4 regions of the Mesorhizobium sp. WSM4806 genome follow, and region 1 is predicted to be linked to each of the others. Evidence: predicted binding sites of a transcription regulator. Region 1 holds the regulator's gene; each other region holds the start of a gene.
What was found. Region 1 encodes PhoB, which activates phosphate uptake and scavenging genes when phosphate is short. Its sites were predicted from a motif close to TGTCATNNANCTGTCAT; they were not measured.

Region 1 (3,862 bases):
GCGCCCAAGAACCGGCTGACGACGATGATCGAAGTGAATATCAACAATCTGGCGGCGGTGCCTTCGATCGTCTTCGGCCTGCTTGGACTTGCCGTATTCCTGAATTTCTTCGGCATGCCGCGCTCAGCCCCGGTGGTCGGCGGCATGGTGCTGGCGCTGATGACCCTGCCGATCATCATTATCGCCTCGCGCGCTTCGCTGCGCGCCGTGCCGCCTTCGATCCGCGAGGCGGCGCTTGGCATCGGAGCGTCCAAGGTCCAGACCGTATTCCATCACGTCCTGCCACTGGCGATTCCGGGCATCATGACCGGCACCATCCTCGGAATGGCGCATGCGCTCGGCGAAACCGCGCCGTTGCTGATGATCGGCATGGTCGCCTTCATCGTCGACATTCCCGGCGGCTTCACCGATCCCGCGACGATCCTGCCGGTGCAGATTTTCATGTGGGCGGATTTCCCGGAAGCGGGGTTCCAGCAGAAGACTTCGGCGGCGATTTTGATTTTGCTGGTGTTTTTGGTCATCATGAACGCCATCGCGGTGATACTGCGCAGGCGCTTCGAGCGGCGCTGGTAAGGAGTAGAGGATATGAACATCATGACGGAAGCCGGCGTCGAGCAGAAACTGAGCAGCGCAACCAACGCCCCTTCGATCAAGATGAAGGGCGAAAAGGTCTCTGTTCACTACGGCGAGAAGCGAGCTCTGTTCGACGTCGATCTCGATGTCCGCGAGCATCAGGTGACAGCGTTGATCGGGCCATCGGGCTGCGGCAAGTCGACGTTCCTGCGTTGCCTGAACCGAATGAACGACACCATCGATATCGCGCGGGTGAGCGGCAAGATCACGCTCGACGGCGAGGACGTCTACGATCCGAAAATCGATGTCGTCGAGCTGCGAGCTCGCGTCGGCATGGTATTCCAGAAGCCGAATCCGTTTCCGAAGTCGATCTACGAAAACGTCGCCTACGGTCCGCGCATCCACGGCCTGGCCAGGAGCAAGGCCGAGTTGGACGGCATCGTCGAATCGAGCCTGAAGAAGGCCGGCCTGTTCAACGAGGTCAAGGATCGCCTGCTCGAGTCGGGTACCGGACTGTCCGGCGGACAGCAGCAGCGCCTGTGCATCGCGCGCGCCATCGCGGTGTCGCCGGAAGTGATCCTGATGGACGAGCCCTGTTCGGCGCTCGATCCGATCGCCACCGCCCGCGTCGAGGAACTGATCGACGAACTGCGCCAGAACTATACGATCGTCATCGTCACCCATTCGATGCAGCAGGCGGCGCGCGTGTCGCAACGCACGGCGATGTTCCATCTCGGCTATCTGGTCGAGGAGGGCGCGACCGACAAGATGTTCACCAACCCCGACGACAAGCGCACCCAGGACTACATCACCGGCCGGTTCGGCTGAGCGGTCCGGCGAATTTCGAACACGAGGACAGCACCATGGGTGAACACACCGTCGCATCTTTCGACGAGGAACTGGAGCACATCGACCGGCTGATCCGCGACATGGACGAGCTCGCCGCCGCAATGGTCGCGGCCTCGATCCGCGCGTTGCTTGCGTCGGACAATGCGATGGCGCAGCGCGTCGTCTCGGACGACGCCATCATGGATGCGCGGCAGCGCGAACTCGATGACAGCGCCATCACGCTGATCGCCAAGCGGCAGCCGATGGCGCAGGATCTGCGCGCCGTGGTTGGCGCAATCCGCATGGCGGGCGATCTCGAGCGCATCGGCGATCTGGCCAAGAACATAGCCAAGCGGGTCAGCGCAGTCGGGCAGAGCGCGACGCCGCGTAATCTGTCGCACGGTATCGACGCGATGGCGGACCTCGTTCTTGTGCAGCTGCGCGGCGTGGTCGAGCACTATGTGTCGCGCGATGCCGGCGCGTTGAAGGAACTGCGCGCCGACGACCAGAAGATCGACGTGAAATACACGGCGGTTTTTCGCGAGCTCCTGACCTACATGATGGAGGATCCGCGCAACATCACCGCCTGCACGCACCTTCTGTTCTGCGCCAAGAATCTCGAGCGTATCGGCGATCACGTCACCAACATCGCCGAAAACGCCTACTTTGTCGTGACCGGGCAGCAATTGCCGGCGGATCGCCCGAAGCTCGACGAAACGACGATGTCGGCGCCGGCGACATGACAGGAGTGACCGGCCGATGATCGCGCCGCGCATCATGGTGGTGGAGGATGAAGAGCCGCTGGGCGTCCTCCTCCGTTACAATCTTGAATCCGAAGGCTATCAGGTCGAGGTGGTGACGCGCGGCGACGAGGCCGAAATCCGGCTGCAGGAAAACGTGCCCGATCTTTTGGTGCTCGACTGGATGGTGCCGGCGGTTTCCGGCATCGAGCTTTGCCGGCGCCTTCGGGTGCGCCCCGAAACCGAGCGGCTGCCGATCATCATGCTGACCGCGCGCGGCGAGGAGAGCGACCGGGTGCGCGGCCTTTCGACCGGAGCCGACGACTATCTGGTCAAGCCGTTCTCGACACCGGAATTCATGGCCAGGGTCAAGGCGCTGCTGCGCCGCGCCAAGCCGGAAGTGCTGTCCAGCGTGCTCAAGGTCGGCGACATCATGCTCGATCGTGAATCGCACCGGGTCTATCGCAAGAAGAGCGAGATCCGGCTCGGGCCGACCGAATTCCGGCTGCTCGAATTCATGATGCGCCACCCGGGCCGGGTCTTCTCGCGCAGTCAGTTGCTCGACAATGTCTGGGGCGAGACGATCTACATCGACGAGCGCACGGTGGACGTCCATGTCGGCCGGTTGCGCAAGGCGGTCAACAATGGTCGCATGCCCGATGTCATCCGCACCATCCGCGGCGCCGGCTATGCGATCAGGGAAGACTAGCTAGGGATGTGCTGATATTCAGGTGATGCCGGCCTGCGAACGGCGGCTTCCTGCGCTTACCTACAGCGCCGCGCGCCCTGTTGGGCACGCAAAGGACGCTGTAGAACTTTGATTTTGCGCACGACCTTTCCGAAATCGATCTCGATTTCGGGGTCATGCGCGGGCTCACGTACCCAAAAGTACGCTCCGCTCCGGTTCTCGGAACCCACCATTCTCGACTCGGCCTGACCTGAATCTCAACACACCCCAAGTCGCGACCCGGGAATCCTTCAAGCCACGTTCTTTCCGACCGAGCCGGCTCGTGCCTGGATGCTCGGCGCGAAAATCTCCTGGTCGACGAAGCTTAGCGCCCGCATGGCGCAACCTTCGCGGATCAGCGGCAGCTCGTTCGGCTCGGTGTCGAAGGAAATCGAACCCGAATGCTGGCCGCCGGCGGTCTGGGCGATGGCCTCGCGCAGGGCCGGCTCGATCAGGTCGAAGGCGGCAGCGCTGGCGCCGACCATGGCCACCGGCGCCGGATCGATCAGCGCAAACAGGCTGCCGAGCCCGAAGCCGAGCGCCTCGCCGGCCTTGCGGTAGGCTTCGCGCTCCGGTCCGTCCATCTCGCGCGCCCGGGCCGCCAAGGCCCGCATGTCGGCGTCGCTGACATCGGCGACCGGCTCGGCGTTCTCGCTCAACAGCCTTGCGTTGCGCCAGATGGCGTAGTTGCCGGCATAAGCCTCGACGCAGCCGCGCCGCCCGCAGCGGCAAAGCGCGCCGCCCGGCCGATGGATCATGTGGCCGAATTCGCCGCCTGAGGAGTGGGTGCCGGTGAACAGCTCGCCCTTCAGCACCAGCCCCATACCGATGCCGTGCGAGAGCAGGATGGCGATGAAATCGTCGCGGTAGCGATCCGGGTGGCGCCAGCGCAGCGCCACGGCCATCATGTTGCAGTCGTTCTCCATGATGGCAGGGATGCCGAACTCGCGTTCCAGAATGTCGGCGAAGGCGATGTTCGTCTGCGGCGTGATCG
Region 2 (3,862 bases), on a different contig from region 1:
GTTCCGTCAGCCAATACGTCGAAACTTTGCTGGTTGTCCATGATGTTGCCCAGCATGATCTGGCCGAGGACTTGTTCATGCACCGTTGGATTGGTGATCGGAACCATGGTTTCGACGCGGCGGTCGAGATTGCGCGGCATCAAATCGGCCGATGAGATGTAGACGATCGCCCCGTCCGACGGCAGTCCATGGCCGTTGCCGAAACAATAGATTCGGCTGTGTTCGAGGAAGCGGCCGACGATCGACTTGACCCTTATGTTTTCCGACAGGCCCGGCACTTGGGGCCTCAGGCAGCAGATGCCGCGCACGACGAGATCGATCTCGACGCCGGCGCGGCTGGCGTCATAGAGCGCGTCGATGATGATCGGGTCGACCAGCGAATTCATCTTCATCCAGATGCGGGCCGGCCTGCCCTCCAGCGCATGGCCAATCTCGTCCGAAATGTGCTTGAGGATGCGCTTGCGCAGCGTGAACGGCGAGGTGGCCAGCCGCATCTCCTCGGTCGGCTCGGCGTAGCCGGTGATAAAATTGAACAGCTGGGCGACATCGCGGGCGATTGTCGGAGCGGTGGTGAAGAAGGACAAGTCGGTGTAGATGCGCGCGGTGACCGGATGGTAGTTGCCGGTGCCGAGATGCACATAATTGCGCAGCTTGCCGTCCTCGCGCCGCACCACCAGCGACATTTTCGCGTGGGTCTTCAGTTCGAGGAAGCCGAACACGACCTGAACGCCGGCGCGCTCGAGGTCGCGCGCCCAGCGGATGTTGGCTTCCTCGTCGAAACGTGCCTTGAGCTCGACCAGCGCGGTCACCGACTTGCCGGCCTCCGCCGCGTCGACCAAAGCGCGCACGATCGGGCTGTCGTTCGAGGTGCGATAGAGCGTCTGCTTGATCGCCACCACTTCCGGATCGGCCATCGCCTGGCGCAGGAACTGCACTACCACGTCGAAGGATTCGTAGGGGTGATGAACGATGATGTCCTTCTCGCGGATGGCGGCGAAACAGTCGCCGCCGTGCTCGCGGATGCGTTCGGGAAAGCGCGGATTGTAAGGCTTGAATTTGAGATCGTCGCGGGCGATGGCGACGATCTCGGAAATCTGGCTGAGCGCCAGCGGACCGGTGAGCACGCTGATCCGGCTCGACGAGACGCCAAGCTCGCCGGCGACGAACTCGCGCAGTTCGGCCGGCATCAGCTTGTCGAATTCGATGCGGATGACCGAGCCGCGACGACGCCGTTTCAGCGCCGTCTCGAACAGGCGCACGAGATCCTCGGACTCCTCCTCGACCTCGATGTCACTGTCGCGGATGATGCGGAACGTACCGGAGCCCTTGACCTCGTAGCCGGGGAACAGCTTGCCGATATAGAGGCCGACCGCTTCTTCCAGCGGAATGAAGCGGACATGATGCTTGCGGTCAGGCAAGCGGATGAAGCGCTTCAGCGCCACCGGCAGACGCAACAGCGCGCTCATCTCCTCGCCATTCCTGCGGTGGCGCAGTTGCAGCGCCATCGAGAAGCCGAGATTGGGAATGAACGGGAACGGATGCGCCGGGTCGATCGACAGCGGTGTGAGCACCGGAAACACCTGCTCCTGGAAATGATCCTCGAGCCAGGTCTTCTCGTCCTTGGTCAGCCCATCGCGGCTGATGCTCTCGATGCCTTCCTTGTCGAGCAGCAGCATCAGAGCGGATAGGCTGTTCTGCTGGTCCTCCTGCAGGCGCTCGACCTCGCGCAGCAATTGTTCCAGCTGTTGTTCAGGGGTGCGGCCGTCCGCGCTCTTCAGCGTGATGCCTTCGCGAACCTGGCCGGCGAGACCGGCGACACGGACCATGAAGAACTCGTCGAGATTGGCGGCCGAAATCGACAGGAAGCGCACCCGCTCGAGCAGCGGATGGTTGGCGTTCAGCGATTCTTCGAGGACGCGGCGGTTGAATTGCAGCCAGGAAAACTCGCGGTTGACGAAGCGGTCCGGATTGCCGCCCTCTGGGCTCGCCACCTCGACAGTGGTGAATTCGCTCTGCACCGGCTTTAGTTCGTTCATGGTTCCTGCTCGTTTCGCACCCGCTGGCCACAGCGTCGCGCGTCGTTGCGGACGCGCAAAAGGACGCTCCCGCCACTTAAGCTACGCATGATCCCCAGCAAAACCGAATTCGGTTTTCGGGGCCATGCCTTAACCGGCTTAGCTTATCCTGTGACAGGCTTTTACGACAGTTTGATTTCATCGATCTTGCAAAGAGACTGCTTATGATCCAGATGCAATCCAGGTACAGCGCGGCGCGTCCTTTGGACGCGCAAAGGACGCGGTGGAATTTTGATTTTGCACATGATCCGGGGTCATGCAGCAAATATAGGAGACGACGATGGCAGGCGGTTCCATTCCCCATTTCCAGAACGATGCGGGTTATGCGGCGATCGACATCGGCGTCAAGGAATTCATGTGCACCGGCGCCAACCCGCCTTTCGACCATCCGCATGTGTTTCTCGACATGGGCGACGACAATGAAAAGGTCTGCCCCTATTGCTCGACGCTTTATCGCTATTCGCCAAAGCTGAAGGCGACGGAAACGCAGCCTGCCGGATGCCTCTATATCCACCAGGCCGCCTGACGCGCACACCATCCGATGGACGACACCCGGTCCCGGCAGGTCGTTATCGCCGGAGCCGGCGTCGCCGGACTGACCGCGGCACTGGCGTTTTCCGAGCGCGGCTATCTGGTGCGGCTGTTCGAACAGGCGCCGGGCCTCGAAGCGGCCGGTGCCGGCATCCAGCTCTCACCCAACGCGACGCGCATCCTTCGCCAGCTCGGCGTGCTCGACCGGCTGTTGCCGGCGGCGGTGCGGCCGGAGGCGGTCGTGCTCAAGGACGCCGCCACGCTACGTGAGCTGGCGCGGGTGCCGCTTGGCGAAGCGGCCGAAAGGCGCTGGCAGGCGCCTTATCTCGTCGCTCATCGGGCTGACCTGCAAGATGCACTGATGGCGCGCCTTGCCGAACGGCCGGACATCAGTCTCGTCACCGGCGCGCGCGTCGGCGGCATCGCCACAGGACCGCGCCATGCCACGGCAACAGTCGAGATTGCCGGCAAGACAGTCGAAGCCGGCGGCTTTCTGCTGATCGGCGCCGACGGCGTCTGGTCGGCGATCCGGGCTTTTGGCGGGTTTGCGGCCAAAAGCCGGTTTTCGGGCGAGCTTGCCTGGCGCGCTACGATCAGTGCAGACAGTGTCGCAGGAGAAGCCCTTGCGGCGGTCGGCGCCGCCAATTGCGTGACCACCTTCCTGCATCCCGGCTTCCACCTCGTCGCCTATCCGGTCAGCAACGGCACGGCGTTCAACCTGGCTGCCTTCACCAGGGGCGAGATCATCGCCGAGCGCTGGTCGGGCCACGCCGACCCCAATATCCTCCTCGGCGCCATGCGTGGCACGGCGGCAGCACTGGCCCGGCTTGCCGAGGATGCCGGCCCGTGGGCTGCGTGGCCGATCCATACGGTAGACCAGGCACAGCCATGGACGACGCCCGCCGGCATCGCGCTGATCGGCGATGCGGCGCATGCGATGACGCCGTTCGCGGCGCAGGGGGCGGCGATGGCGATCGAGGATGCCGCAACCCTTGCCGGCTTTGTCGCCGCCTCACCCGCCGATCCCTGGGGCGCGCTTGCCGCCTGGGAGAAGATGCGGCGGCCGCGTGTCGCCAAGGTCGCCCGCCGCGGTGCCGTCAACCGGCTCGCCTGGCATGCAGCGGGGCCGGTGGCCGTCGCGCGCAACCTGTTCCTGAAGTGGCGCTCGCCGGAAAAGCTCGCGGCCGATCTCGACTGGCTCTATGGCTGGCGGCCGCCGGATGGCGATCGGCAATGAAAGCTCGACCGGTTGGCGG
Region 3 (3,862 bases), on a different contig from region 1:
CCACGGCGACCTTCGACCTGATCCGTTGTCAGATATCTTCTCGGTCAAGAACCAGATCGGCCGGACCAAACCGGTCTTTTGCCGTGAATTGCTGGTGCCAATAGGGGTAGAGAACCGGCGGGCGGCTCACAGTGTCGAGGCGTGCGCGCTCATCGCTGGTCAGCACCAGGCTGGCTGCGGCGATATTGTCCTTGAACTGCGCTTCGGTCCGTCCGCCGATCACCAGCGAACTGACCGCGGGCCGGCCGAGCAGCCAGGCAAGCGCCACCTGCGCCGCCGAGACGCCATGGTTCTCGCCGATATGGGCAAGCGCGTCGACGATCCGCCACAGCCGGTCCTCGTCACGGATTGGCGGTTCGGTCCAGCCGCTGAGCTGGCGCGCGGTGGCCTGGTCGCGGTGGTATTTGCCGGACAGCAATCCACCGGCGAGCGGGCTCCACACCAGCACGCCAAGCCCCTGGTCGACCGAGATCGGCAGCAGTTCATATTCGGCTTCGCGCGCTTCCAGCGTGTAGTGGATCTGCTGGGTGACGAAACGCGGCTGGTGCTGGCGGTCGCTGACCCCCAGCGCCTTCATCACCTGCCAGCCGGAATAGTTGGAACAGCCGACATAGCGGACCTTGCCCTGGCTGACGAGTGTGTCGAGCGCGGCGATGGTCTCTTCGAGCGGCGTCGTGCCGTCCCATTCGTGCAGGAAATAGATGTCAATGACGTCGGTCCTGAGGCGTTTCAGGCTCTTCTCGCACTCGCGGATCAGATGGTAGCGCGACAGGCCCTCATCGTTGGGGCCGTCGCCGATCCGCATGCGCGCCTTGGAGGCGATCAGCACATCGCCCTTGCGTTTGCCGCCGAGCGCTTCGCCGATGATCTCTTCCGAAAGCCCGTTCGAATAGACATTGGCGGTGTCGATGAGATTGATGCCGGCGTCGATGCAGAGGTCGATCATCCGGCGTGCCTCGTCGAGATCGGTCTTGCCGACCGCCGAGAATGCGCCGGCGCCGCCAAAAGTCATGGTGCCCATGGTCAGCGTCGAAACCTTCAGCCCGGAACGGCCGAGTGTGCGGTATTCCATGTCAGATCCTCGCGATTGCGTTGAAAAGAGTGTTTTGAAGGTTGCTCGGGGAAACCTGGCATTTGTAGGACAATTCGAGCCGCTTGTCGTGTGTGCCAGGAGGCTGATCGATCCCATCTCGCGGAGTTGGGCGACCGGCGTGCGGGCCGGCTGCAATAAAACCGTCATTGCCGGCCTATATGCAAGTCGGCTCAAGGTGTCCGATCTCGGCCGGCAGGCCGAGGCCGACGCGGGCGTGCACGCGGAGCAGCATAAATGACCGAAGCAAAACAGAATTCTCCCGCCAGGGACTGGCTGGAAGCGGAACTCGCCGACACGCTCGACGAGGACTACGAGCTGGAGATGTCGGAACCGGCGCTGTCGCTGGAAATCGCCAAGATCTACAAGAACGCGCATCCGCCCTCGATGGATCGCCTGCAATATTTTCGCGACCTGATCACGCTGCAATCCGAATTGATCAAGCTGCAGTCCTGGGTGGCTTACACCAGGAAGAAGCTGGTGGTGGTTTTCGAGGGCCGCGATTCGGCCGGCAAGGGGGGCGTCATCAAGCGCATCACCCAGCGGCTCAATCCGCGCATCTGCCGCGTCGTCGCACTTCCGGCGCCGACCGAGCGCGAGAAATCGCAATGGTATTTTCAGCGCTACGTGCCGCATCTGCCGGCAGGCGGCGAGATCGTGCTGTTCGACCGCTCCTGGTATAACCGCTCCGGCGTCGAACGTGTGATGGGCTTCGCCGAGCCGGACCAGGTCGAGGAGTTTTTTCGCGACGTGCCGGAGTTCGAGCGCATGCTGGTCCGCTCCGGCATCACCCTGGTCAAATACTGGTTCTCCATCACCGACGAGGAGCAGCAGATGCGCTTTCAGATGCGCATCCATGATCCGATGAAGCAGTGGAAGCTGTCGCCGATGGACCTGCAGTCGCGCGTGCGCTGGGAACAGTATACCAAGGCCAAGGAAGAGACCTTCGCCCGCACCAACATTCCCGAAGCCCCCTGGTTCATCGTCGAGGGCAACGACAAGAAGCGGGCGCGGCTGAACTGCATCGATCATCTCCTCAAGCAGATGCCTTATGAGGAAGTGCCGCACGAAGAGATCACGCTGCCCGATCGCGTCTTCAATCCAGAATACGAGCGCCAGGTGCTGCCGCGCGAGCTGTATGTTCCGGAGAAGTATTGAGGAGCGCGCCCCTTCTCCCCTTGTGGGAGAAGGTGGATCGGCGCACAGCGCCGAGCCGGATGAGGGGTGCTGGAAGAAATGAGGCGTCAGCGATCCTGGCGCTGTGCGTCCAATTTGGACGAGGGTGTCCGCCAAGCTGGAACACCCCTCATCCGACCGAGCTTCGCTCGGCCACCTTCTCCCACAAGGGGAGAAGGGGGATCCTAGCCAGGCTTACGCGCGCTCGATGGTGACATGCATGGCGTTCGGCGTGCCCACCTGCTCGCTGCAGCGGTAGCCGAGTTTGACCATGTCGATGCCGGCAAAAAGGTTCTCGCCCGAGCCGAGCAGCATCGGCGATATCGCCAGATGCATGTCGTCGATGAGCTTTTCCCTCAGATATTGCCGGATCGTGGCGACGCCGCCGCCGAGCCGGACATCCTTGCCGTCAGCCGCGGCTTTCGCCTTTTCCAGCGCCGAGTGAATGCCGTCGGTCACGAAATAGAAGGTCGTGCCGCCCTCCATGACGATAGGTTCCCGCGGATGGTGGGTGAGCACGAAGACCGGCACATGGTAGGGCGGATTGTCTCCCCACCAGCCCTTCCAGGTGTCATCGGGCCAAGCGCCGCGGATCGGTCCGAACATGTTGCGGCCCATGATCCACGCGCCGATGTTTTCGAAGCTGCGCGTTACGAACGCGTCGTCGGTATCCGTGGTCCCGTCATCTTCGCCGGACATGTTGCGGAAGCTTCGGGTGCCGAACATCCATGTGTGCAGGGCTTCCCCGCCGACGCCCAGCGGCTCTTTCAGGTCCTGGTCGGGACCGGCGCCGAAGCCGTCGACAGATAGGGTGAAAGCGTTGACGCGAAGCTTTGACATGAGGACCTCCCTCTTATCCAGTTGTGAAATGCAAGCAGTTGCTTTTAGCTAGACTGATTGCACTGTGCAAGCGGTATTTCGCCGCCGAGCATAAGCGGCTCGTTTGGCCAGCAACAGGGCCACCGCAAAGAGGGGTGGTTGCGCAGCAGCTACTTGCGCCGCGACGCCTCGAGGATGCGCTCGACAGCTAGGCGGAGCGGAGCGCCGCCGTGATCTCGGCCAGGATAGGCTCGATCCGGCGGACGGCCATCAGAATACGCGCACGGCCGATCGTTCGATCTCGGCCTTCAACATGGGACGAAGGCTGTCACGCGTGGTGATGTCGATTTCCGTTGACATCTTCTCTTCCAGAAATTGCTTGATCCCGACCAGGTCGATCAGAGAAAAGCGCCGGGCTGGGTCATAGTCGATGAACAGATCAAGATCGCTGTCCGGCTGGGCATCGTCTCGCGCTGCCGACCCGAACAGATACAGCGAAGTCGCGCCCATGCCTTTGATGGCGTCTGCGTTTCTCTGCAACCGTTCGATGACCTCGTTCCTGCTTATGGGTCCATTCTAGCGGATTGCAGCAAAATTCCAAAACGATGCGAGTGCCTACCCCTTAAGCATCGCCGCCACTTCAGGCGCGAAATAGGTGAGAATTCCGTCGCAGCCGGCGCGCTTGAAGGCGAGCAGCGATTCCAGCATCGCCTTGTCGCCGTCGATCCAGCCATTCGCGGCGGCCGCCTTGATCATCGAATATTCGCCCGACACCTG
Region 4 (3,862 bases), on a different contig from region 1:
AAGTCGCTAAAGGACCGTCGGGCCGAAAGGCCGTACGACCGGTTGCGACTTTCGCGGCCGGTTTTTTTGTGTTTGGACCATTTTTTGTGTTTGGAACAAGGTGATGACGAGCAAAACGCGCAACTGGAAGCCTCAGACCGCCCTCGTGCATGCAGGAACGCTGCGTTCCGGCTTCGGCGAAACCTCCGAGGCGATGTATCTCACGCAAGGCTATGTCTACGACACGGCGCAGGCGGCGGAAGCCCGCTTCAAGGGCGAGGAACCGGGCTTCATCTATTCGCGCTATGCCAATCCGACGGTCGACATGTTCGAGAAGCGCATGTGTGCGTTGGAAGGTGCCGAAGATGCCCGCGCCACCGCATCCGGCATGGCGGCGGTGACGGCGGCGTTGCTGTGCAGTGCCCGGGCCGGCGACCACATCGTGGCGGCGCGCGCGCTGTTCGGCTCCTGTCGCTGGGTGGTCGAGACGCTGGCGCCGAACTACGGCATCGAGGCGACGCTGGTCGACGGCACCGACATCGCCAATTGGGAAAAGGCGGTCAGGCCCAACACCAAGTTGTTCTTCCTTGAAAGCCCGACCAATCCAACGCTGGAGGTCGTCGACATCGCAGCCGTAGCCTCGCTTGCCGATTCGATCGGCGCGCGGCTGATCGTCGACAACGTCTTTGCCACGCCCTTGCAGCAGAAGCCGTTGCAACTCGGCGCCCATATCGTCGTCTATTCGGCGACCAAGCACATCGATGGCCAGGGGCGCTGCCTCGGCGGCATCATCCTGTCGGACAAGAAGTGGATCGACGAGAATTTGCACGACTACTTCCGCCACACCGGTCCCAGCCTCTCGCCCTTCAATGCCTGGACGCTGCTGAAGGGCCTGGAGACGCTGCCGCTGCGCGTGCGCCAGCAGACGGAAAGTGCCGGCCGGATCGCGGACTTCCTCGCCGAGCGATCGGAAATTGTCCGCGTCATCTATCCCGGCCGCGCCGATCACCCGCAGGCGGCGATCGTCAAGAAGCAGATGTCGGGCGGCTCGACGCTGATCTGCCTCGACGTCAAGGGAGGCAAGCAGGCGGCCTTCGCCTTCCAGAACGCGCTCGATGTCGTGCTGATCTCCAACAATCTCGGTGACGCCAAGAGCCTGATCACCCATCCGGCGACGACGACACACAAGAATCTGAGCGACGAGGCGCGGGCCGAACTTGGCATCGGGCCAGGCACGCTCAGGCTGTCCGTCGGACTGGAGGACACTGACGACCTGCTCGAAGACATCGAGCAGGCCTTGAAAGCCGCCAGGTAGGGATACGCGCCGAACTGCTGCGCTCTGATCTGGCAAAGCAGGCGCGGTCAGGCGCCCGACGGCGTCTCTTCCAATTCCGCAACGGCGCTGGTTTGGATGGTCATCGTGTTGCCGCGCCAGTCGACGGCACCGCTGAGCCAGCCGCGCACCCAGATGGCGGGAAGCATCACGTCCCGCGCAACCATCGCCGGGATCATGCGCAGCGACAGGTGCCAGCCCTTGGCCGAGGCGAGAGCGCATTCCGGCAGATAGGCGACTATCAGCACGGCGATGGCGGTAGCCGGCAGGCTGAAACCGGCGCCTGCTGCCGCAACCAGCGCCAGCACCAGCGGCGGCGCCGCTCCGATCAGGATCTCGGGCGCGAAAAACAGTGGGAAGGTGACGCGACGCAGGCGTGCCCAGCGGGCCTGGCGCGACCAGATTTCGCCAAATGTGCGCAAGCCGAGCGGCTGTTCGAAGGGCGCGGCAACGAGATTGACGCGCAGTCCGAGCCCGTTGACAAGCTTGGTCGCGGCGGCATCCTCGGCAATCTCGGCGGCAAGCGCACGGATGCCGCCATTGGCGTCGAGCAATGGCTTGTTCCACAGCATGCTCTTGCCCTGGGCGAAACCGAGGCCGAGCGCCTCGCCGGTATATTGCCAGCGCGCCTGCAGCGTGTTGAGGAAAGCGCATTCGACCTCCGCCCAGAACCCGTCCGGCCGCGAGCCGATCGGCGTCGAGCAGACGAGGCCAGTGTCCTGCCGCCATGCCGTCATCAGATGCTGGACATAGTCCCTCGGCATCAGGACGTTGGAATCGGCAAGGATGACCCAGTGGTGGCGCGCGGCCTCCCAGGCCTTCACGCAATTGTTGAGTTTCGGATTGCCGCTGATGCGGTCGTCGCCGACCAGCAGCCGGGCCGGCACGGCCGGAAAGCGGGCGATCGCATCGGTGATCGGCCCGACCACCGGGTCGTCGGCATGGGCGACGCAGAAGATGAGCTCATAGTGCGGCCAGTCGAGAGAGAAGGCGCGCTCGAGCGTCTCCTCGGTAAACGGCTCGACGCCGCGCGACGGCACGACGATCGACACCGGCGGCGCCTTGGCGGCTGGCGGCGTGATCCTGCCAGGCCGCTTCAGCTTCAACGAAGCGAGCAGGATGCTGGCGAGATTGACAACAAGCAGAGCTATGGAAAGCAAGGCGGCTGTGACTGTCAATTCCATCAATATCTGGTCGCTCCAGAAAAAACCGGCCGCATGAAAGCCGTTTTCAACAGTTCGACAGAATGCTGAGTCGCCCGGCCCTGCACACCATCCCCAGCCCTGCACACCATCATTGTCACGTGTCACTTAAATGACATTGTTGTTCGGCACCTGCGCTTAACAAATTCGGGCAACGATGGCAGACACCGAGGGGACGCACCCCGCTGACCGAACTGCGGAGAGGGTCGAATGTTCCGTCTTCATAGTGTGGAGTGATTTATGTACAGCGCCGTCACGCGCGACATCGAAGTGCAGGTCAGGCCGTTCTATCTGGAAGATCGCTCCGACCCGTCGGAGAACCGCTATGTCTGGGGCTACCAGGTGACCATCGACAACCAGTCGGATGAATTCGTGCAGCTTCTGTCGCGCTACTGGCAGATCACCGACGGCACCGGCCGGGTCGAGGAGGTGCGCGGCGCCGGCGTTGTCGGCGACCAGCCTGAACTCAATCCCGGCGATAGTTATCAGTATACGTCTGGCTGCCCACTCTCGACGCCATCCGGCATCATGGTCGGCCACTACACGATGCGCAATAAGCGGGGTGAGACGTTCGACGTCGCCATCCCCGCCTTTTCGCTCGACCTGCCGGGCACGCGGCGGACGGTGAACTGAGAGAGATAGATGGCCGGAAGGTCGTGCTGCCCCTCATCCGCCTGCCGGCACCTTCTCCCCGTATAGTGAACGGGGAAAAGGGAACCCATCTATCAACTGGACAACCTGTCGCAACGCTGGCGCCCCCTCTCCCCGTTCTTCACGGGGAGAGGGTAGGGTAAGGGTGAGGGGCCGGGCCAACGCTTCGTCGGTGATTTCAATTCTATTGAGCCGCAGCAAATTCCGCCGGGTCGAAGTCATATTGCTTCGAGCAGAATTCGCAGGCGACGTGAATGCCGCCATCCTCGGTGCTGTCCCTGATCTCGTCGGCGGAGAAGCCTCCGAGAATGCCGCGGATCTTCTCCCTGGAGCATGAGCACTGGTCGGCTACCGGCACGCCGCCGAAGACGCGCACGCCGTGCTCGTGGAACAGCCGGTAAAGCAACCGCTCGGCGCCGATCGTCGGGTCGATCAGTTCCGTCGGCTCGATGGTGCCAAGCAACGCCAGCAGTTCCTGCCAGGAATTGTCGGCCGGATCATGGATCTCCTCGCGCGGATCGCCGTCGCCACCCGGAAGGTCGGGCACGCGCATGCGTTCGGGCGATTGCGGCAGGAACTGTGCCAGTATGCCACCGGCGCGCCATTGCTCGCGGGCACCGCCGATGCCGGGCGTCAACAGCTTGGCCACCGAAAGCCTGAGATCGGTCGGGATCTGCTCCGACTGCCGGAAATAGGT

Region 2: a site for PhoB is predicted at 2,200-2,216, ahead of AC0L2M_RS18150 (RNA degradosome polyphosphate kinase). Genes of this name have one in related genera too.
Region 3: a site for PhoB is predicted at 1,224-1,240, ahead of ppk2 (polyphosphate kinase 2). Genes of this name have one in related genera too.
Region 4: a site for PhoB is predicted at 2,616-2,632, ahead of AC0L2M_RS21310 (ceramide glucosyltransferase). Genes of this name have one in related genera too.

What each region holds. Positions count from the first base shown of each region.
Region 1 covers NZ_JBVVQZ010000013.1:7,329-11,190, reverse strand. The annotation lists gene pstA (phosphate ABC transporter permease PstA) at 1-573, shown strand, start outside; gene pstB (phosphate ABC transporter ATP-binding protein PstB) at 586-1,401, shown strand; gene phoU (phosphate signaling complex protein PhoU) at 1,437-2,144, shown strand; gene phoB (phosphate regulon transcriptional regulator PhoB) at 2,161-2,850, shown strand; gene AC0L2M_RS19825 (ROK family protein) at 3,120-3,862, opposite strand, start outside.
Region 2 covers NZ_JBVVQZ010000011.1:124,382-128,243, forward strand. The annotation lists gene AC0L2M_RS18150 (RNA degradosome polyphosphate kinase) at 1-2,036, opposite strand, end outside; gene AC0L2M_RS18155 (zinc-finger domain-containing protein) at 2,356-2,601, shown strand; gene AC0L2M_RS18160 (FAD-dependent monooxygenase) at 2,617-3,843, shown strand.
Region 3 covers NZ_JBVVQZ010000004.1:302,745-306,606, reverse strand. The annotation lists gene AC0L2M_RS09180 (aldo/keto reductase) at 29-1,072, opposite strand; gene ppk2 (polyphosphate kinase 2) at 1,328-2,248, shown strand; gene AC0L2M_RS09170 (dihydrofolate reductase family protein) at 2,462-3,106, opposite strand; gene AC0L2M_RS09165 (nucleotidyltransferase family protein) at 3,356-3,595, opposite strand; gene hemB (porphobilinogen synthase) at 3,701-3,862, opposite strand, start outside.
Region 4 covers NZ_JBVVQZ010000014.1:63,018-66,879, forward strand. The annotation lists SAM riboswitch at 1-30, shown strand, start outside; gene AC0L2M_RS21305 (O-succinylhomoserine sulfhydrylase) at 104-1,294, shown strand; gene AC0L2M_RS21310 (ceramide glucosyltransferase) at 1,342-2,496, opposite strand; gene apaG (Co2+/Mg2+ efflux protein ApaG) at 2,755-3,147, shown strand; gene AC0L2M_RS21320 (Hsp33 family molecular chaperone) at 3,350-3,862, opposite strand, start outside.